DNA from 2 places in the Psychrobacillus sp. FSL H8-0510 genome. Region 2 is predicted to be linked to the other one. Evidence: a T-box and tRNA genes for the amino acid it is inferred to sense, from the RefSeq annotation. Region 2 holds a T-box; the other holds one or more tRNA genes.
What was found. The T-box of region 2 lies ahead of leuS (leucine--tRNA ligase). A T-box ahead of a tRNA ligase gene usually reads a tRNA of that ligase, here a tRNA-Leu.
Positions count from the first base shown of each region.

Region 1 (11,530 bases), on a different contig from region 2:
AACCAACTTTGACCAGTTTCCTTGTTCTTTCTTTTCATTTCACTAATAGATAGTTTCAAGTCATTCACTTTCTCATTCTCCTTTTTGTATTTTATTGATATTCTATCGTATGCATTTTTAACTATCCTTATCATCAAGTAAGACGTGCATGACGCAAAAAAAAGACGCCCTATAGGACGTCTCTAAGACTTAAATTTGTTCAATATAGAGAAGAATTACTTCTTTCCACTCTATTTTTTCCATACGATTACTCAACATCAGTTCAAAATTTACTTCTTTCACTCCCGGTGCCTTACCAAATTCCTCATAATCCTGCTCTAGCAATTCGGACATGTATTCCTCAAGTTCCTCTTCATCTTTACTTCTAATGTAAATTCTTTCATCGGTCGAATAGTATTGTTCCAATGATACCTTTCCCAATTTTCCTTGATAAGAAGAATAATCTTCCCCAATTACATCCTCATATACCATCGGAATGACTTCCATTTGCGGATTTTCTTGCATGAGTCTAAAGAGCTCTTTTTGATTGTCCATATACAACTCTCCTTTTATATTATTCACCTATTTATTGCACGTATACAAGTATCTCTATATCTGTATCCTTGAAAATATCAAGGATTAGTTCTCTGGATACATCCCAATCTAAACGTTCTGAACCAGCACCAATCTGCGGCATAGCAATTTTTTGCAAACCCTTTTCGATGGCTATGTCTCTCATATGAGCAAGAGCATCGTTAAGCGTTGTATAAGTCGGCTTTGACCAGGAAAGCTTTTTGGTGATCAGATTCATCACCCTTCCCGACTGTACGCATGTACCCACTCGAAACGGCTTAATCCTAGCCTTTTCTGTTAAGTGAAACAGGTTAAAGTGTTTTTTTAACGCTTTCTCATTACCTTCTTCCATCCTCGCGTCCCCACTTATAGAATGAACGACTGTATAATCATCCTTAATCTCCATCAAATCTTGGATACCTGCTGTAATCTCTTCATATTTCATCTTCTATACCCCCTAATTATTCTTATTAAATATATGCACCTATATGATGTCCCGACAGTATTCCTCTCTCCTGTAAAAAGCCCATCCACTCTTCCACCTTTTCATTAATAGCTAATGCAATAGAATGAGTTGAATCTCTTTCTAGTATGCTTTGATAGTCATAAGGCTGCAGGAAATTCTCGTCTAAGACTTCAATTGCTAAATCTTTTGGGTTCTTTTTTGGGATAGTTACATTGAGAGTCACATTTTTATGAACTCCTCTGCAAAAATACCATGTCGGGTTCTGGTAATCAGTGAATCCTGCTGCTCTCATTTCTTTTTCTGGCAACAGGTGTGCCTGTATTGCTAAGTTGGTCCCGTTTTTACGCGTCTGTATCTTCTCCATCGAAAACACACTCCTCCTTTTTGGTACTGTTCGCTTCTGAACTATATGTGTCACGCGTGTTGCATGACACCTGCAATAGACAGAAGCTCTTCTTTTGATTTTTCTAAGTCTATATTTACAATAATGGCATCGGCCAAGTAGGCTTGGTCAAATTCTTTTCCTTTAATTGACTGTTGGATACGTGCTTGGATATTCGCCTCGCTCTCTCCCCGTCCTCTTAATCTTGTTTCTATTAATTCTGGTGGCATAGTGATATAAACACAAACAAGCATATCTCCATAGCGTTCCTTCAATTGCATCATGCCGTTCTTTTCCACAACAGCAAAGATTATTTCGGACTCCCTGAATCGCTTGTCTATTTCTTCGATAGATATGCCATATAAATTCAATCCGTTGGATGAAGGATATTCATTTTGTTCAGCAAGTGAAATTTCTTTGATTTCCTCTTTTGAACGAAAATAATAGTCCACTCCTTCTAATTCTCCCTCCCTTGGATTCCTACTTGTTACGGAAATCGCTTCAGGTACCCCTAAGGATTTAAGAAATTTTGCTAAAGTTGATTTCCCAACTCCAGATGGTCCATAAAGTACAATCATCTTTTTCATGTTCATTCTCCTTTTTAAATAGTTTTATTTGTATTTAGCGTTTTTTCGCGTGTAGGATCCTTTGCCCTTTAGATTTTTCTTTACTTTTGTGACAGGAGAAATAGTCCATTCTGTTCGTCCCCACCCTAACGTTCCAATTGTTTTTCTTTTTTTCATTTCAGACACCTCTTCACAGAAGCAATCGCTTCTCCTATTTGATTTTCATCTATATATAATACGCAGGAGCAGTCCTTATCATTCGAGCATAAAAAAAAGACCAACTAAGAGGCCTTTTTAATATGTGTTGCAAATAATCGATAAGCTTCATCGCTGTCCAGGATAGACTTGGCCAGAATTGCTAAAGCTTGTGTTCTTGGATCCACCGTTTGACTGATATCGGTTAACAGTGTTGTGACCTTGGGTTTTTGGTCTAACTGATTGCCAACAATGTCACGAACCGATTGACTAGCTAAATGTCGGAAAAAGGGTTCGTTTCCGATCAGTAAGTCATTAAAGATAACAATAAAGCGAGTTGCCATAGCCATATTCGCTATTCGTACAGAGCGGAGCTCCTCTCTTTCTTCTTTTTCTGTTACCTCTCTCATTCTTCCAATAATATTGATTGTTTTACTCATTGAATATTCTCCTTTTTTTATAGTTCATCTTGGAAACTAAAAATATTAACTCCCACACCCTTTTACTTCTCCGTTAATATCATAGTAAGGCGTTAGAAAAGCATTTTCAGATACCTTAGAAAGATATTGACATTTAGTAACCGTGTCTTCCAAAAGATCTGAATAGATATGTCCGAAAGAAGAAGGTATTTTTACTTGACCGATTATCTTAAACTGACTATCTTTTTCCCGTTCCTTTATTAATTCTTCTATTTTAGTATCATTGATATATTCTTTATATTCCCCTGTATATCCACAGCCAGAGATTAATAAGACTAGAAAGAATAAAATTACAAGCTTCTTCACAAGACAACACCTCCCATGAAAAATTACGATTTCTTCAGTACAATTTCCACAGATTCAAATGTCCAATCTCCCAATGCATTCGTATTTTGCTGGATAAATTCTTGTATCTTAGTCAAATTAACCACGCTACCTCTCTTTATGGCATCTTGTAGAACTTCTAAAACTAAAATGGATTCGTTTCTTTCTAGCATAATATCTTCACTCGTAGAAACCTGTTCCGCTAATTTAACCCTAATTTCTTCTACCGATTTTCTTCCAAGGTTCCGAATACGCATCATGTCATCTTCCGATAAGTTCTCGATTTCTTTCAGCGTATTTATTCCTGCTCGTTTCAAACAATTGTATGTGCGAACTGAAAATCGCAAATCCTCTAACGTCACTGTAGTCCCAAGGTTTTTCATTATAAAATCTCCTATTCTTTATATGTTTTTATCTGTATACAAGACAAGTTGGATCACCCTAATGCAAAGCTGCAGAATTTCGTTTCCACTACTTCTGTTTCCGTAAAACCTTTTTCTTCTGGGTTGTAGGCAAACCACTGTATCGTTTCTGTATGTGGGAAAACCCCTTCTTCAACGGATTCAATTACCACATATGGATACATAGATTCTTGAATATTTCCCCAGTTATTTTTGACAGATTCGAACGCTTCGTCTTTATCTGAGTAATAACCAAAGCTATGAGAATCTAATTGTTTTAACTCATTCATATTCGTTTGTTCTTTAATTAACATATTCATTCCAGTAATAAAATACATGGGGAACACTCCTCTTTGTCATGGACCTTTATTCGGTCCTGCTGTTTCGTTTCTTGTAAACAATATAACACCAATGTATACTGTAGTCAACAAAATATTGTCGAATAAAGCTTTACACTTTTATATAAATTCAATTAAAAAAGCCCACAAATTAATGTGAGCTTTACTACAGATTATATGCGGACAGAGGGAGTCGAACCCTCACGCCTTTTACAGCACTGGCTCCTCGGGCCAGCGTGTCTACCGTTCCACCACATCCGCTTTGTTCTAAAATGATTTAGAACGAAGAGAAAGCGAAGATTACCAATTCGAAAAAGGCATCTCTCTTCCTCGCTCGATCAAGTATACATGCGAAGATTCCACTTCGAACCTCCCCATAAAGCATCACTTTCAGCCACTGAGCATCCATTGCTCTCGAAGAGGAGCTACCTCTTTCTCCACAATGTCTGGATCTATCTCAGGAGGGACTGCTTACCCTCAAAACCCGCATCGCATGGTAGATTTGTATTTTTTCTGGGATTTCCTCCCTAGAAATATCTCATTCTGTTTGATGGCAGAATTATGCAGGTTTGCATCCGACTTCATTTATACGTGTGTTGCCACACTTCAACTGCCAACCGATTTAAACGTTCGGGCGTGGAATTACGTATTAACCACTCTACATCATCCCGTATCTCGGCATTGTCTCGGACCGCTTTTGACTTCTCTATGGCTTGGCACCGCCACACACGACTCGTGACTCACTGTCACTATATAAGGTTTGTTCCGCCATTACAGACGACTGTTTACATCCCTGCGTGTCACGCGTGCGTTACCGGTTGCGACACCAGTATTTCCGCCACATGTGCTACTTGATCCAACGAGGATCATCTTGCCTTATTGTATGGTTTTGGCAACTTATTATTCCGGTTAGTAGTCGAACGAATGTCGAATATAAGTCGGAGAGATAATGCAAACCCTGAGTTTAACGATCAGATTTCGAACAAAAGTCGAGAGATTGTCGAACAGATGTCGAGAGTAAAGTGTGGGACCACTCGCAAGTTGTCCCCACATTTCCCATGCTTTTTGGACGCATCCGCTGAGTCGGGCAATGATCGCTGCTTATTTGCCACGCGTCATCTTTTCTATGATTCATCATATACAAATAAAATCCTATTGATTCCTCGTTTTTTGTCGAATACTAAAATGGAGCTTGTCAACATCTGAATTTTAGTAGGCAACAAGATGCCCTACCGTTATTCGGCACATGGAATAATTCAATCCGTTTATTACTACTATATAGCAGAACAAAAATATCTGGTGAACCGTGAGTTTGTGTAAAAAGGATAACGCAATAGGAGGAAACGCTATGAATAAACCAAAATGGATAAAGTCCAAAATCTTAGGGCATGTATTTGTCTTAATTATTCTACTAAGAGGACTGATGATAGGAATAGAGTTAGCATTCGATAGCAACGATGTAGAAAATGGTGTGATATTAATCATTATGATGGTAATAGTTATGATGATTGAAATTTACCGCATGGAGAAAGCAATAAAAAAAGGAAAACACACTCACCCATCTGATTGAGGAAGACAATCTTGTCCTCTCTATGGGCAACGAACGCAACCTCCCTTTGTTCTGAATTCGGAAGGAGGAATGCAAAATGAAAGGCTTGCTTTATACTGTATTAATTAGTTTTGTTGTATTTTATGTTGGGGTGTTTATTTTTGACATCAAACAGATGAAAGAATTACTGGAACACCTAAATGGTGCGTTCGGTATGGTATCTGGTATTTGTGGTGTTCTTGCTTTTATAGAAGAACGTAACGATGACGATGATGAAGACGAAAACGACAATAATCCTATCTAATAGGAAACAAGAAAAGCCCGCCCATTATCGGCAGGCTTTTTTTTTCATTTTTTTAGTAGATTTTTCTCGATCCCCTTTCTCTCCCTTGGCTTATTCGAACTTGTAAAGCTTTCCAAACGGAATAAATAAGAATGCTTTCTACTATATTAGAGAGCTACCAGGATTTCTATGGATTTCTTTTAGAAACGCATTGGAGCCAATAAAAATCAAAGGGAGATTTAACATTATGATGAAACAAAAGAAAAAAGCATTAAAAATTGGAATTTCTACTGCTATCGCAGCATCCGCATTTGTTGCAGTTGCACCTACACCACTACAAGCAGATGCAGCTTCAAATATGGATACACTTTTAAAAAATGCGAACAATGCAAGTACAGTATTGAAATGGGCTATTTCAGTTGAAGGTTCGGCTGATTTCAAAACGAGACCTTATGATGAATACAACACAGCAAAGAAAGCGATTGAAGTTGCAGAGAAGGCAATGACCAAGTTGTCTAATTCTGAAAAGTTAAGTGCCCAATCGAAACTTGTAGATCCGAAAATTCAAGTAACGCGAGCACAGAACTATATCGATGCAATTACATCTAGCGAGAAAATTATGGAACTTACAAAAAATTTAAACACAGCCATTGCTTCTGGAAAATTAGCAGATGTTGAAACTAGTTACCATAAAGCTACCGCTGAGTTCCGCAAACAAAGTGTTTTACTAGATCGGGTGTATGGACAAACAACAAGAGATGGCATTCGAAATGCAGTGAAGCCTCAATTAGAAAAGACCGTAGATTCTGTGAAGTATGACGTCACGCTAAAAATGTATGCAGATAAAGCTGCAGGTCATATCAAAAAGAAAGAGTATTCATTAGCAGCAAAAGAAATTGAAAAAGCACAATACATCATGACTTTGAAGGGTGTTAAGTTCACTTTCCAAAAAGAAGTGCAAAAGTTATTCGAAGATGTATATGCATCCCTACCGATCATGATTAGCGAACTCAAAGCAGATGGCAAGGATACTTTAACACTGTCATTGAATAAGCCATTCGAAGGCAAAGACTTACCCGCTATCACAGCTGATGCATTCAAGATAAAAGACTTAGATGTTAAATCTGCTAAATTATCAGTAGATAAGAAAAGCATTGTGATTAAAACAGAAAACCAAAAGTCCAACTATGAGTACGCTTTGACATGGAATAAGACTACCTACAAATTCGTTACTCCTAAAGGGGAACAGAAGGCTACTATTTCATTTAACAAATCTGGCGTAACTTTCTTAGAATCTACAGATTCCAATTCCCTAACGGCAACCTTCAAGAATAAAGATGGAACGCCGTATGTAGGCGAAGTGTCAATCAATTTAACGAAAGACAAGAAAGGCAAATCGACAGCAGTGATTTCTTCTGTTAATGGCGAAGCGGTGAAGTCCCCTTCTTCAACTTGGAAAGGATTTGCGAACCAACAGGGCTCAGTTGTATTTACGTATGCTGCAGCGAAAACAACAGATGAAACAACTCGTTCCGCTACACATGTCGTTCCGGAATTTAAAACACTAGATGGTGACGGAGTGACAGAATATGGCCCAATGACTCATTTCATGCAAGCTCAGTATAAAAATGCGAAGAAAGATATAGTTATTCCAGACTTCCATTTAGATACCGCACGTGACTATGTGTTCGCAGATGATGTGAAATGGTCTTGGGATTCAAATGACTTATTCTTTATTCGTGGTTCAGAAGTGAACCAAGAAACATTTGAGAAATCGATATCCAAAGGAGATAAATTATCTGTTATCTATGAAGCAAATACCAAAAATGTATCTAGCTGGACATTGCAGACAGATGGAACTGTATCAGCAGAATTAACATTTACAAATCCTTCTTCTGATAGCGTGACACTAGATGTATCTCAGTTTAAATTAGAAGGGACTGGAGAGCCCGGCAATATGATTCGTCTTTATCGTAATGGTTCATTCCTCGCTTCTGTGACGGTAGATAAAAACGGCCATTGGTCAACATCAACCAATTTAGAGGGTAACAAGGTTAACACATTTACCGCTTATCAATATTTACCTGGCACAGACGGGGAAAATGGAAAAAACTCGGTAGGAAAAGCAGAAGTTAAACTATTAGTTGGTGCATTTGCTGCTGAATCTATTAAGTTGAATGATCCTAATTTAGATGGATTGTCTATCGGGGATAGCCTGCACTTCACTTTCCTAAATAACGACAAGGGATTCGGACACGCTTTTGAAGACGGTTCTGCTGGAACGGTAACTCTCAAGGATGGCCAAGGCAAACAAGCAACAATCTCCATCAAGGAAGAAAAAGATGGAAAATCAAGTGAGATAGTCAAAATAGTTGATTTTGTTTATCTAGAGGAAGGGTTCTCACATAAGTCTTCACCATTTAACATCATTGCAGTGGAAGGTATGCAAAACAGAGACAAATTAGAATTCTCAGTTGATAAGTCTTCCAAGACGATTGCAGGAACAGAAGCTCCAGTTCCAGTTCCGGATGTAAAACCTGAACTGGAACCAAATCCAGCACCAGATCCAGAATTAGAAACTACCCCTGAGCAAGCTCCCTCTCTAGAGAGGATTGCTCTAGCTCAAGGGTTAATTGATGCATTACCGATGCTAGTAACCGAAGAAACTTTTCCCGAAGCAGAAATGAAATTAGGGGAGGCAAAAGCAGAACTTAACAAATTGTCAGAACATGAAAAAGATAAAGTGACCCAAACAAAATTAGGTGCACTTGAAAAACAAATCTCAGAACTTCGTTCGGCAATGCTGTTCACTTCTGTACAAAAGATGATCGATGAACTACCTTTAGAAGTTAATGAGGAAACATTATCTAGTATACAAGAAAAACTAGACGCTATTGAAAAAGACGTAAGTAAACTGTCATCTCTACAACAAGCGAAATTAGATTTCACTAAATTCGATGACTTGCAAATCATGATTATGGATTTATAATCATAACAACCAAAAAAACCTCATCCATTAACGGTGAGGTTTTTCTAATTGAGCTTATTAACAAGGGCCGTTTAGCGAAGAATTGCCTTGATTTGAGAAAGCTTTTCAGCATTTTCATCACTAAGAACTTCATTATTCACTATGAAACTGGCGTTTTGATATCCGTTTTCTAGATATATAGCAAAGCGTCCCTTATCATTTTTCCCCGAAACTCTAATTCCTTCAATCTCGCCATCCGATATGCCTTTTTTTATAATCCTTTCTTCAAACAATTCATCCCACTTTTTGAGAATAAATGCCTTCATATAGTTTTGCAAATCCTCTCCACAACTAAACGGCAATACTACTTCAAATGTCTCTCCGTCTCGATCCATTAGATTGAACACTAATTCAGACTCCAGTTCTTTTGGTTTTTCTGGATCTCGTTTAAAAAGTACTTGTTGTTCGACCATTAAGCAACCTCTTTCTCAGTAATATTCTTTAATCTCCATTTTTCGCCATCGTGTACGACCATAGCCGCTCCACCTTCTATAAAAGCAGGAGCAGATTCCACCGAAATTTTTTCATTATATTGACGGTAGTTTATTTCAAAACGCACATCCAAATACTCTCTTGTTCTGGATGTAGGTGGTAACAATAAAATCATATACGTCTCTGTCACTTTACTTACGTTTAAGATCATCGCCACTCCTTCTATTTCAGTCAATGGTCTTTTATTATCATGGAGCATTCCATTTTGATAAATAATATAGAAGGTAAAACCAAATCCTGCTAGCAGACCAAGGAAGTACCACGCCATACTGCCCTCTCCTTTACCTTACTTCTATTTGACTACCGCAAAACGTTTCATTCCAACACCTGTAACCGATATACCCAAATAGATTATTCGCTTATCACGAATAGCTTTTACTCATTTATTGCTTTGTTTCGTTGTTGACTTTGTTGTTTTTTTCGTTGGCTTTACATGCTTCGGTTTTTCTTTGACTGATGTTGATGTATGCTTTTCTTTATTGATTTTTTTTGGTGTGCTTACTTTTACGCTCTTTTCTAGATTCACTTGTTTAGATTTGCTTGTTGCTTGTTGTTTTTTTGTATCAACTTGTTTATTGGTAGTAGTTGAAGTTTTAGACTGATTCGTATTCTTTTTAGCTGATTGTTTTACTTTGTTTGAAGGATCTACTGCGATAGGTTTTTTTTTCGTCTTAGACTCGTTGCCTTCAAATTCAATATCTCCTTCACAATCTCCGTCTAAGTCAATTTCCCAATCTGGGTCTTCATCATTGTCTAAGATTATTTCTCCCTTTTCACAATTCGTAGCTACAGCTTGCTTCGTTTCGACTGTTGGTTGTGTACATCCAGACAGTAATAATATAAAGGATATTAGCAACATTATTTTTTTCATGACTAGTTGTCCTCCTATAATTTTTTCCTCGGATTCTATTTCCCTTTGCATAGTACGTTGTACTCCATCTTCTTCCTCGTAGTGTTCCCTAGAGCATTAGTCTGGTCCAATCTCTACTAAGAAGTGAAGAAACTCTGCCTCATTACTCGTCATCTTCTTGAGCCAACGCTTTGTACAGACATCCTTATTCCCATCACTATCAAGCAAAACAATTGTTTTACCACTACAAAACACAAAGGTCTGGCTATAGGAACAACCTCTCCACCCCATCCAGTACGTTTTCCCTATTTCTAACTTTTGTTCAAATGACCCATACCTGTGGCGTTTATTTCTAATCATGAATTTCTTCATCTATTAATCAAACCTTTCTCAGTTGTCTTGAGAGACACTTAACTCTTCCTCAATTTTAAGCGTTTCTTTATACGTCTCCGCATACTTTTTGCTAACTGTTTTCATGTCTTTTTCGCTCAGGAAGACAGTTGCAAACACTTTGTCCCCATTCATCATTACTTTCCACTTAGAGTAAACTGTTGTTTCCGTATTTTTTACTCGAATAAAATCTGTATGAAGTCTTCGAGCAACCATTGTTCCTTCGACTGTTTCGATATAAACGTTATAATCTTTATCAAAACGAATCTCGTCCACTAATACGGCTTCTTCCTTTTGTTTCGCTTCTTCTTTTGCCTCTTTTTCTTTCAACTTCTCTTCTGAATTACAACCCGATATAAATGAGAGGGAAAATAGAATAAGGAGTCCTAAGCTCATCATTCTTTTCTTCATGTCTACGCATCTCCCTTTTGTATTGGCTCCCAAGTAAGTTTCCCGAGAGTACTGGAGTAAGAACATTCTGTTTGTCCTTCTTCAAGCGAACCATTCATATGTTGCATTACTGCTAACAAACATTCTTTTGTGCGGTCTTCACTCTTATCAACAAAAAAAGTTAATCCTTTCACTTCCTGCTTTTTATTTACCTTGCCAATAACAATCTGATTCCCCAAAGCTGTAGAAGCTATTTTGTAATTTTCCCATTTGATCGGCATACTTACTCCTCCTCATTTTCATCTATTACGCCACAGACCTGTTCACCATTAGGTAGCATAAGTGGGGTTATCCCGCTTTGCCCAGATGTTCCTGCGTAAATGATATATTGACATCCAGTCAATTTATCCGTGGTGATTTTCAGGCGTTCACCTAACACATCAAACCTGTTTTCTCCGTTATCTTTCAGCTTTATGGTAGCAGCACCGCCTGATTGATTAGCACAACCACCAAGAAGAGAAATTATCAAAAGTAAACTCAGCACTATTTTACCCATGTTGTTATTCAACCTCTTTTTCTTTTTTACTATTCGTTAAATCCTCGCAGTCAGCTGTTCCGTCAGCCTTCATTAAAACAGTTAAAGCAACTGTCGAGCCATAACCATTACCGGTTGATTCTCGAATATATTTGCAGCCTGTTTCATTATCTTTCACTATTCGAACCGTACCTTCCAAACCAGCAAATCGCACTTCGTAGTTATTTACTTCTATAACACGTTGCTCTTCATTACATCCGCTTAATAGGAAAATTATTGAACTAACTAGAAATACCTTTTTCATTAAACT
Region 1 covers NZ_JBBOYZ010000002.1:374,997-386,526, reverse strand. Annotated here, with positions in the region: gene MHI40_RS21865 (DUF7447 family protein) at 1-68, opposite strand, end outside; gene MHI40_RS21860 (hypothetical protein) at 190-534, opposite strand; gene MHI40_RS21855 (hypothetical protein) at 566-997, opposite strand; gene MHI40_RS21850 (hypothetical protein) at 1,023-1,382, opposite strand; gene MHI40_RS21845 (guanylate kinase) at 1,433-1,987, opposite strand; gene MHI40_RS21840 (hypothetical protein) at 2,012-2,143, opposite strand; gene MHI40_RS21835 (hypothetical protein) at 2,248-2,601, opposite strand; gene MHI40_RS21830 (hypothetical protein) at 2,647-2,946, opposite strand; partial or broken gene MHI40_RS21825 (DNA-directed RNA polymerase subunit alpha C-terminal domain-containing protein) at 3,162-3,326, opposite strand; gene MHI40_RS21820 (hypothetical protein) at 3,401-3,703, opposite strand; tRNA gene MHI40_RS21815 (tRNA-Leu) at 3,882-3,964, opposite strand; gene MHI40_RS21810 (hypothetical protein) at 5,052-5,273, shown strand; gene MHI40_RS21805 (hypothetical protein) at 5,350-5,556, shown strand; gene MHI40_RS21800 (hypothetical protein) at 5,783-8,524, shown strand; gene MHI40_RS21795 (hypothetical protein) at 8,596-8,976, opposite strand; gene MHI40_RS21790 (hypothetical protein) at 8,976-9,323, opposite strand; gene MHI40_RS21785 (hypothetical protein) at 9,435-9,926, opposite strand; gene MHI40_RS21780 (hypothetical protein) at 10,023-10,277, opposite strand; gene MHI40_RS21775 (hypothetical protein) at 10,296-10,706, opposite strand; gene MHI40_RS21770 (DUF7446 family protein) at 10,709-10,966, opposite strand; gene MHI40_RS21765 (DUF6440 family protein) at 10,969-11,241, opposite strand; gene MHI40_RS21760 (DUF6440 family protein) at 11,246-11,524, opposite strand.
Region 1: it encodes a tRNA-Leu, which carries the amino acid that the T-box ahead of leuS (leucine--tRNA ligase) is inferred to sense. The anticodon was not compared.

Region 2 (11,530 bases):
TTGTGTTTAGTTGAGTTGAGCTTAGATTAGTTAAGAATAGGAGAGCTGAGAAATGACAGTTGAGACAAAAAGTTATCAAATGAAAGAAATCCAAGGAGATATGATGACTCCTATATCCATTTACCATTCTTTGCACGGAAGGAAAAAAGTGTTATTTGAATCCTCCGCTAAGCATGAGGAAAGTGGAAGATACTCCTTTATTGCAGTTGACCCTATCGGGGAACTAACCGGAGACCAGCATGGATATTCACTATCCGTCGAAAATCGTGCAACCGAAAGTGAACACAGGTCAGTGATAGAAAAGCTTAAACAGATGATGCCAATTCATCAAGACTGCTATCCATTTTCTTTTTTTGGTGGTGCTATTGGCTACTTCGGATATGAAACTGCTTTTTATAATGAAAAAATAGGAGATTTATTAAACGACGAATTAGATATGCCAGATGTACATGTTATGTTTTACGATACGTTTATTATTTTTGATCATCTAAAACAGACGGTTTCCATAGCTGCGATCGATTTATTCCAAAATGGGCGTTCTTCAGATTCGATGACTGATGCTATTGATAAGATATTGTCTGAACTAGAGCAGGGACCGATAAATCCTGAACGAACGGAACCCTCTCTCTCTTTTAAACCACAGATTCAGGAGAAAGATTTTACGAATATGGTGGAAACAGCAAAGGAACATATTTTAAAAGGCGACATATTCCAGGTTGTCCTATCTCAACGTTTTACCTCTCCATTTGACGGAGACCCTTTTTCGTTGTATCGACAGCTTCGTACTTCCAATCCATCTCCTTATATGTTCTATATGGACTTTGAAACTTACACTATCTTGGGGACATCTCCCGAAAGCTTAGTAAAAGTAAAAAATGGAATAGTAACAACGAACCCTATAGCAGGGACAAAGCCTCGCGGGAAAACTCCTGAGGAAGATGCTCGCATTGCTCATAATTTATTGCATGATGAAAAAGAAGTTGCAGAACATCGAATGCTCGTAGATCTAGGACGTAATGATATTGGTAAAATAGCTGAAATAGGAACTGTTCAAATTGAGAAATATATGAAAGTTGAATACTATAAATACGTCATGCATATTGTGTCTGAGGTGACTGGACAACTAATTGAAAATGCACATATTTTAGATGTGTTAACTACCTGCTTACCTGCTGGAACTGTTTCAGGTGCACCGAAAATTAGAGCTATGCAGATTATAAATAATTTAGAACCAATGAAACGTGGGATCTACGCGGGGGCTGTCGGCTATGTATCTGTTACAGGTAATATGGATTTGGCACTTGCCATTCGTACAATGGTTGTAAAAGATCATTATGCCCATGTTCAAGCTGGAGCTGGTATTGTCCACGATTCTATTCCAAAGAGCGAGTATGAAGAAACGATTAATAAAGCTAAAGCTCTCTTGGAGGTGCAACGATGATTTTGTTAATCGATAACTATGATTCTTTTACGTATAATTTATATCAACAAGTCAGTATGTTAGGCAAAGACGTTAAAGTCGTTCGGAATGATGCTATTACTATTGAAGAACTAGAAGAACTGAACCCTGAGGCTATTATTATCTCTCCTGGCCCTGGTACTCCTGTAAATGCAGGTGTTTCAATCGACATTATTCAGAAGCTATATAAAAAGTATCCCATTTTAGGTATCTGTCTTGGCCATCAATCGATTGGCGCAGCTTTTGGAGCAAAAATTGTGCAGGCAAAAACCATTAGACATGGTAAAATGTCCACCATATCTTATAGTCCTCAAGCTTTGTTCAAAACTTTCGAGGAGCCAATTTCAGTCATGCGATATCATTCACTTGTGATAGACGGAGAGTCATTAGTAGACGAACTAGAAATTCTAGCAAGGTCAGAAGACGACAATGAAATAATGGCCATCAAACATGTCGACTACCCTTTATACGGCCTTCAATTCCACCCGGAATCTATTGGGACAGAACAAGGAAGCCGAATAATGCAGTCATTCATCGAAAGCTTCGGAGAAAATATATAAAAGGGAGCTCCTAGGATCGTTCTAGGAGCTTTTTTGATCCGAAAAATCTCTTACAGGTGTTTTAGTTGGAATTTTGGAGGGTTTAGTTGTAAAAATGAGAGGTTTAGTTGGAATTTTGAGCACGCTAGTTGGATTAACCAAAAAATAGAAAAAAGCTGCTTATCCCTATTAAGGACAAGCAGCTCTATAGGATATTAACATCTAACATGCTTGCGCTTAAAACCAATTCTTCCTTTATCTACTGCTGTTTGAATACTGTCGTAAGCATTTAAGAAACTGCTTTTTTTGTTGTCTCTTTTGACTTCAACTATGCCTATTTCCTTTGCAGTCTCCAGTGCTTTTTCATGCAGAGGTACATAAGAAGTTCCCACAGTTAATATAAAGTTATTCATCGAAGATTTTGTTCGTTCAGGTGATTCATGAATCTTATTTTTCACCATATCAAGCATATTAGACATTTTACTTTCTGAAAACTCAACGTCTTTTCGATTCCCCAAAAGCCAGCAGTAGCAACTCCACCCTGCTGACATTTTCAACTCCTCGTCACTTATAATCCATTTGTCCGCAACTTCTTGAGCGATATCGGACTCTGACAAAGTTACAGCTACTACAAAATCAGAAAGCATATAAAAATATGCTGAATCCATCCAGCGATTATAATCCGCTTCAGTCATGCCGTTTGGATCTGCAATAATACCGGCAAAATACATGGCATCATAGTTCCCTGTTGCGTATAGCTCATCCGCTAACTGTTGATTTATTTTTATTTTCTTTGAAATTGGTTTCATCACACCAGTAGCCACGCCGAAAAGTGGCTCATGTGCTCCATTGGATATGTATATTTTTTTAGTTCTTTCTTTACCAAGAGCTTCGAGTTCCTGCATAACTTCTTCAAAATTCATCTATTCGCACTTCCTTTATTTTTGATTTTCACAGATATAACGCTCGTTCAAATATCACTAAATCATTTTAATCCAATCTATCCTTGAAAGTAGGACTCAATTCACTCCATACATCAAACATATTCCCGTCTAAATCATAGAATACAAAATTGGTGCCGGGATGCCCCCGATTTTCAATTTTCCCAACACGTACTCCCTTTTCCTGAAGAAAGCTGTTAAATTCTATTAATCGATCTATTCCATTCACTTCAAAAGTCATTGTAAAATGTTCCTGTTCATAAATATCCAAAAAACAAGACCGTTCTCCTTTTTTGGCCTTAACAAGAAAAAAACTTTGATCTGCAAATTCTAAAATCGCTTTGTCCATATTTCTAAAATTTTCAACAGCTCCTAGCATTTCTTGATACCATAATGATGATTTCTCTGGATTAACAACTGGTATGTATGTAGTTCCCACTCTTTTAATAAATGAACTCATTGCACACATCCCTCCCATATTCTTATAACCTTCATCATATCATTTTTCAGAACTTTCAAGGCATATCAGTAAAATAATTCAGAAAAATACAAACTTTAAAACTCTAGGAATCGTTTATATATGGAAAGGAGTTGTGGTTTTGATAAATATTAATGACCTAAAAACGTTAATGCTGCAATTTACAGAACCCCTAATACGTTTGGCTTATTACTACGTAAAGGATCTCCAAACGGCAGAGGATATTGTACAAGAAGTATTCATAAAATTTTATCATAATCAGAACAGTTATGAAGAGCGCGGTGAGTTAAAGGCATTTCTGACAACAATGACTGTTAATAAAAGCAAAGATTATTTAAAAAGCTGGACCTATAGAAAAGTACAACTGCAAAACAAACTCTCCACGCCAACTAGCAAACGAAATACAGATGAACTGGTTAGAAAAGACGAGCAAGCAATTATTGGAGTAGCTATCCTTGAATTGCCTTTAAAACACCGAGAAGTTCTTATTTATTTCTATTTTAACGAGATGACCATTGGTGAGGTTGCCCATATTCTTTCTATTCCAGAAGGCACTGTAAAAACTCGATTGAGGCGTAGCAAGGAATTATTAAGAAATCAACTGAAGGGAATAGAATGGCAGGCGCTTTTAAATGAATAACTATATACCTTCTAAAGTAAAAGATTTAACAGCGAGTAGACAACGAGTTATGCGAAACGTATTGAAAGAAATAGAACTAAACGAGGAAAGACCAAAATATAAATGGCGATATGTCGTGATTAGCACACTACTAACAATGAGTGCTGTGCTTTTTGTCTTAAACGAATCTATTATGGAAAATGAACAACAGTCTGCAACTGAATTACCATTAGATTTAACCAAACCCACATTTTCAGAAGAACAAGGTTTACTTTATCTTAATGGGGTTACATTAGGTGACTCACAATCGAAAGTAAAAGAAAGCTTTGGTGAAAATTACTCCGTAGAATATCAGGAGGATGGCAGTATTGCTGACTTAATATTAGATTATGATGGTAAAGCGAGATTTTATTTTTATAATGATAAATTAGATTTAATAATATTCCAAAAGACAGATGAAAAAAACTTTGATAAACTTTTTAATAATTTTGATGGGATTAAAGTTATTTCTTCAACCGATGCTGATCGCTTTATTTACTCTAAAGAGACTTCTCATATTTTAAAGGCTACATTCATTCCAAACGGGAACCTTTACTTGTATCTATCATATGCCGGCCCGGATCTCTTAGAAAATCCTGATTTTTTAAATTTAGAGCAAGATGAGATTCTTGAATCACACGATAGTTATGATTTAAATATCGATAGTCCTAATTATTATCCTCTTGAAGAATTAGTTAAGATGACACCAGAGGAATTAATAGAAATAGGTTATCCTAACCCTTATGAATTCCAATAGTTATTGCAAATAAAAAAGTTGCTTATTTCTACTAACCATTCAACAAAAAAATCATCTCAACTCTAAGAAAAGCATAGAGTTGAGATGATTTTAAATACTCTTATTTATAGTCACAGCTTCATTAAATTACGATATTGACCATTTTACCTGGAATTGCAATAATTTTCTTCACTTCTTGACCATCCAACCATTGTTGAACTTGTTCTGAAGCAAGAGCTAATGCTTCCAACTCTTCTTTTGTTGCATCTTTAGCAACGTTCAATTTTGCACGTACTTTCCCTTTAATTTGAACTGGGATTTCTACTTCATTGTCTACTAGTTTCGATTCATCAAATGTTGGCCAAGATTCGTAAACGATTGTATCGTCATGTCCAAGAATACGCCATAATTCTTCTGCAATATGTGGAACGATTGGAGAAATAAGCTTCACAAATCCTTCAACATATTCTTTTGAAATTTGCTCCGCTTTATATCCTTCATTGATAAATACCATCATTTGTGAAATAGCGGTATTGTAATGCATTGCTTCAAAGTCTTCCGTTACTTTTTTAACTGTTTGATGATATGCTTTTTCCATATTATCAGAAGAAGTATCCGTAACTTTAGCACTCAACTTACCTTCTTCATCGACCAATAGACGCCATATACGATCTAGGAATCTTCTTGATCCATCTAAACCATTTGTAGACCATGGTTTCGAGGAGTCTAGTGGCCCCATGAACATTTCATAAAGACGAAGTGAATCGGCTCCATGACTTTTCACGATATCATCAGGGTTAACTACATTCCCTTTCGATTTAGACATTTTCTCGTTACCTTCTCCAAGAATCATCCCTTGGTTAAATAACTTTTGGAATGGCTCTTTCGTAGTAACTACACCAATATCATAAAGGAATTTATGCCAGAAACGTGCGTACAATAAATGAAGTACTGCATGCTCTGCTCCACCTACATAAATGTCCACTGGAAGCCAGCGTTTCACTAGTTCTGGATCGACAAGTGCCTCGTCATTGTTTGGATCGATATAACGTAGGTAATACCAGCAGCTACCTGCCCACTGAGGCATAGTATTCGTTTCACGACGGCCTTTTTTACCGGTTACTGGATCCACAACATTAACCCATTCCGTAATATTAGCTAGTGGCGACTCACCTGTACCACTTGGTTTAATATCTGTAGTAACTGGAAGCATTAACGGTAATTCAGACTCTTCTACTGGTGTAGAAGTGCCATCTTCCCAATGAATAATTGGAATCGGCTCGCCCCAATAACGTTGACGACTGAATAACCAATCACGTAGACGATACGTAATTTTCTTCTCACCTTTACCATTTGTTTCAAACCATTCAATCGCTTTGGCAATTGCTTCTTGTTTGTTTAAGCCATTTAAAAACTCAGAATTAATAAGTGTGCCATCAGCAGTGTAAGCTTCTTGTGAGATGTCTCCACCAGCAACTACTTCCACGATTGGCAAATCAAATTGTTTTGCGAACTCGTAGTCACGCTCATCATGTGCAGGAACTGCCATAATAGCACCAGTGCCGTATGTCGCTAATACATAATCAGCAATCCATATTGGCATCTTCTCTCCACTTACTGGGTTAACGGCATAAGCACCTGTAAATACACCTGTTTTATGTTTTGCAAGATCTGTACGTTCAAGGTCACTTTTTAATTTCACTTGATCTTTATAAGCTAGCACTGCTTCTGCTTGTTCCTCAGTAGTTATAGCATCCACAAGCTTATGCTCAGGCGCTAATACTGCATAGGTTGCACCAAAAATTGTATCCGGACGTGTTGTAAATGCACGGAAGGATTCTTTCGTGCCTGCCACTTCAAAAGTAAGCTCCGCACCCTCTGAACGTCCTATCCAATTACGTTGCATTTCTTTTAAGCTGTCTGGCCAGTCAAGATCATCTAAATCTTCTAAAAGTCTGTCTGCATAAGCAGTTATACGAAGTACCCATTGTCGCATCGGACGACGTTCTACTGGATGCCCTCCACGCTCTGACACACCGTCAATTACTTCTTCATTAGCTAAAACAGTTCCTAATGCTGGACACCAGTTTACCGGCACTTCATCTACATATGCTAGGCCTTTTTTGTACAGCTGGATGAAAATCCATTGAGTCCATTTGTAATAAGAAGGATCGGTCGTATTTACCTCTCTGTCCCAGTCAAAAGAAAATCCTAAATCCGTCATTTGACGTTTAAAAGTAGCAATATTTTTTGCCGTGAACTCTGCAGGATCGTTCCCAGTATCAATTGCATATTGCTCCGCTGGAAGTCCAAAAGCATCCCACCCCATTGGATGAAGAACGTTATAACCTTGTTTACGTTTAAACGAACTTAGAATATCCGTTGCGATATATCCAAGTGGATGACCTACATGTAGACCTACTCCTGAAGGATAAGGGAACATATCCAATGCATAGAATTTTGGTTTAGACGGATCATCTGTCATCTTATACGTTTTGTTTTCTTGCCAATACTTTTGCCATTTTTTTTCGATTGCTTCATGATTAAAGCTCATAAATTTTCCTCCTCCAATGTATGAAAAGCGGAAGCGCCTATTTCTGCCTCGACAGGCAAATGTGTTTAGGATAGATCTGTAAAGTGCACCACATCCTGTGGCATAGCAGACATAACCCGCATCGTGCGGACCTAGGAAGAAGCACCTCAGCCACATCAGCTATTTCACATTTGCCCCGAGAGGTTAGACTCTAAAGCTAGACATAAAAAAACTCGCCCCTTAAAAAACTAAGGGACGAGAGATATACTCACGCGGTACCACCCAAATTAGTGAAAACTTCACTCAACTTGATTCCTTAACGCGGAAAACGGTACAAGCTACTATCAGTTCACTTATACAGACTCAAAGGCGAGTTCAATAATTCGTAACGCTAACTTACACCATCCGTTAGCTCTCTAAAGATACGAGATTTATTTACTAATCCTTTTCACAGTCGACTTCTATTAGTTTTAATAATAATGGATTCCACTTTAAAATACAAGCTGATGTTAAATAGAGACATTTTCTATTACGTTATTAATTATAAGTTCCGCTTCTGTAGCATCTATAATATCCTGAATAGAGTAACCCTCGAATACCTCTTTCAATTCAAGTCCATTTTCTGTTACTTCTATCATTGCCCGTTCTGTTATTATTTTATTCACAACTGCCTTGCCTGTTAAAGGTAATTCACATTGTTTTTTAATTTTTGCAGAACCGTCTTTAGCACAATGATCCATAATGACGATAATTTTCTTTGCACCGTGCACGAGATCCATTGCCCCTCCCATGCCTTTAATCATCTTGCCTGGGATCATCCAGTTAGCGAGGTCACCTTTTTCGGATACTTCCATCGCACCTAAAATAGCCACGTCGACATGTCCTCCGCGAATCATCGCGAATGACTCTGCACTATTGAAAAAAGCCGAGCCTGGAATAGTCGTTACTGTTTCCTTACCTGCGTTGATAAGGTCAGGGTTAACTTCTTGCTCGGTTGGGTACGGTCCAATACCAAGTAAGCCATTTTCCGATTGTAAAACGACCGTTTTATCGGGAGAGATGAAATTCGCAACTAAAGTCGGAATTCCAATTCCTAAGTTTACGTAGTTTCCATTTTCAATTTCTTTTTCTGCTCTTCTTGCAATTTTTTCACGTGAATTCAATCGAAACTCCTCCTTAAGAACGTGTCGTTAAACGTTCGATTCTTTTTTCTTGTTCCGCTTGGAATAGACCTTGAACATAAATGCTTGGTGTATGTATTTGAGCAGGATTTAAATCTCCTGTTTCTACAATTTCTTCTACCTCTGCAATGGTAATTTTACCAGCAGCAGCCATCATTGGATTAAAGTTTTGCGCTGTCATATTATAGATAAGATTTCCGAATTTATCTGCTTGAGCTGCACGTATGAAAGAATAATCCGCTCGAAGTGCCTCTTCTAGTACATATTCTTTTCCATCATAAACTCGCACTTCTTTACCTTCCGCCACTGTAGTACCTACACCAGCAGGAGTAAAGAAAGCGGGAATTCCAGCCCCACCAGCACGGATTTTCTCCGCTAGAGTTCCTTGTGGAGTCAATTCCACCTCTATTTCACCCGAGATTACTTGTCTTTCAAACTCTTTGTTTTCTCCAACATATGAACCTATCATTTTCTTTATTTGCTTATTTTTAAGTAGCAGACCTAGACCCCAGTCATCCACGCCACAATTGTTCGAAATAACCGTTAAGTCCTTCACACCTTTATCGACTAAAGCCAGTATTAGCTGTTCTGGAATTCCAACTAGTCCAAAACCTCCAACCATCAGCGTCATTCCATCTTGCACCCCTGCAACAGCCTCTTTAGCTGAATTGTAAATAGGTTTCATGCTCCAATCCCCTTTCATCTAAGCTTGATACATTATTATTTTCTCAAATATTCGACAACTTAGCAAACTATATTCTTATACCTAGATTCTAAGCATTATTATTCTGAATCGCACCTAGAATTGAATCCAAAGTTTTTATATAAATAGAATACCTATTGACTAGTATAGCCACCATCCAAAACAACTGCTTGCCCGGTCATTCCTTTAGCGGAATCGCTAGCTAAAAAAAGAGTTAGATCTGCAACTTCCTTCACTTCTAACAGTCTTTTTTGTGGAACTAGAGGATATAACACTTCTTCCAATACAGATTCCACTGCAACATTTCGTACTTTTGCTAAATCTTTGAATTGGTTTCGAACGAGTGGGGTATCCACGTAGCCTGGGCAAACTGCATTGACAGTTATTCCATCCGCTGCTGTTTCCAGAGCTGCAACTTTCGTAAGTCCAATTAAACCATGTTTAGCTGAGTTATACGCTGCTTTCCCAGCAAAACCGACTAAACCATTTATAGATGCCATATTGATAATTCTCCCGAATCCGTTCTTCCGCATATGCGGAAGAACGTGTTTAGTTGCTATAAACGGAGCAGTCAGCATTATTTTTATCAATAATTCAAAGCGTTCTGTTGGAAAATCTTCCAACATTGCAACGTGCTGCATACCGGCGTTATTAATAAGAATATCCACACTTCCATACTTCTCTATAGTGACATTAATTGAGTCAATAATATCTTCTTCCTTTGTCACATCGCATTTAAGACCTAATACATCATCCCCTAAAAGTTTTGCGGCTTCTTTTACTTTTTCTTCATTTAGATCTGTTAGTACTACAATCGCCCCAGCCTTATAAAATTCATGAGCAATCTCCAACCCAATGCCCCCTGCTGCTCCTGTAATAAGGAGCACTCTATCTTTTACCATTTTATAACCTCCAGAAATATGTCGTATAGTAATTTTCAGTAATTTTAAATCCCTAATCCAAACGAGAAGAGAATAATCGCAATTATTACACCAAGTGTTGGTACGACTACAGTGGTCGCAGCAACTGGCCAATAAGCTGCACTATGTTTTTCACCACAGATTGATTGAATAGTAGTGACGACATAGCCATTATGCGGCAATGAATCAAGGGCACCCGAAGAAATGGCTACGACCCTGTGTAATGCCTCAGCATTTACTCCCATATCTAGATAATGCGGGGCTAACAATGGCAATGCAATTGTCTGACCACCCGATGAAGAACCCGTCATACCAGCAATTACCGATACCGCAATTGCAGCACCAATTAGAGGTGAACCAGGAATATTTGTCATTGCCTCTACTGCCGTTGTAAATGCAGGTACGTTTTTAGCAACTCCTCCGAAACCCACTACTGCGGCAGTATTTCCGATTGCTATAATCGCACCGACTGTACCTGCTGAAAATGCTTCCCAGAAATTTTTAGAATATTTTCGTCCAACAATATAAGTGGCAATTACACCACCAAGTAATGCAATTATTAAAGCCGACTGCGCAAGTTTATCATGGAAAATATATGAGATTATTAGTACTACTAGTAATGGAATCATTGCTAAAAACGGATTTGGCAGATTTCTATTAGTATCAAATGTTGGATCTGTTTCACGATCTATAAAACGTTCCCCTTTATTGACAGCCTTTTGAATAATACGTTTCAACCACCAGTATCCAAAAGTGGCCATAAACAAAGCGACAATTATACTTACTTCCCAACCCGCATATGCATCAGTTCCTAAATATTGAATTGGGATCCAGTTTTGAATTTCAGGTGAACCCGCAGATGTCATCGTAAACGTGACAGATCCTAAGGCTAATGTCGCTGGTATAAAACGACGCGGTAAATCCGCTTGTTTAAACAAAGAAATAGCCATTGGATAGACAGAAAAAGCAACTACGAAAAGACTTACTCCTCCAAATGTTAATACTGCACAAGCTAGGACAATAGCTAGTACTGCATACTTCATCCCCAACTTACCAACAATCCACTTGGATACGGAATCTGCCGCACCACTATCCTCCATGACCTTTCCGAAAACCGCTCCAAGTAAGAACATCAAATACCACGAAGCGATAAAACCAGTAAAACCTGACATATAACTCGTAACATAATCAGCCTCATCTTTACCAGCAAGCTGGGAAAATAAAGGCATTCCACTTGTCACAGCTACCAATAATGCTGAAATAGGACCAGCTATTAAAATATTAACGCCTTTCATAGTCAACACTATTAGTAAGGCTAAACCTGCTATAAGACCGACCATACTCAATATTTCCATTTACATTTCCCCCAATTATTTAAGAGT
Region 2 covers NZ_JBBOYZ010000001.1:2,564,284-2,575,813, forward strand. Annotated here, with positions in the region: gene trpE (anthranilate synthase component I) at 53-1,441, shown strand; gene MHI40_RS12940 (anthranilate synthase component II) at 1,438-2,019, shown strand; gene MHI40_RS12945 (DNA alkylation repair protein) at 2,214-2,921, opposite strand; gene MHI40_RS12950 (VOC family protein) at 2,989-3,399, opposite strand; gene MHI40_RS12955 (sigma-70 family RNA polymerase sigma factor) at 3,533-4,057, shown strand; gene MHI40_RS12960 (hypothetical protein) at 4,050-4,832, shown strand; gene leuS (leucine--tRNA ligase) at 4,954-7,365, opposite strand; T-box leader at 7,593-7,805, opposite strand; gene MHI40_RS12970 (3-oxoacid CoA-transferase subunit B) at 7,854-8,507, opposite strand; gene MHI40_RS12975 (CoA transferase subunit A) at 8,521-9,210, opposite strand; gene MHI40_RS12980 (3-hydroxybutyrate dehydrogenase) at 9,363-10,130, opposite strand; gene MHI40_RS12985 (GntP family permease) at 10,175-11,497, opposite strand.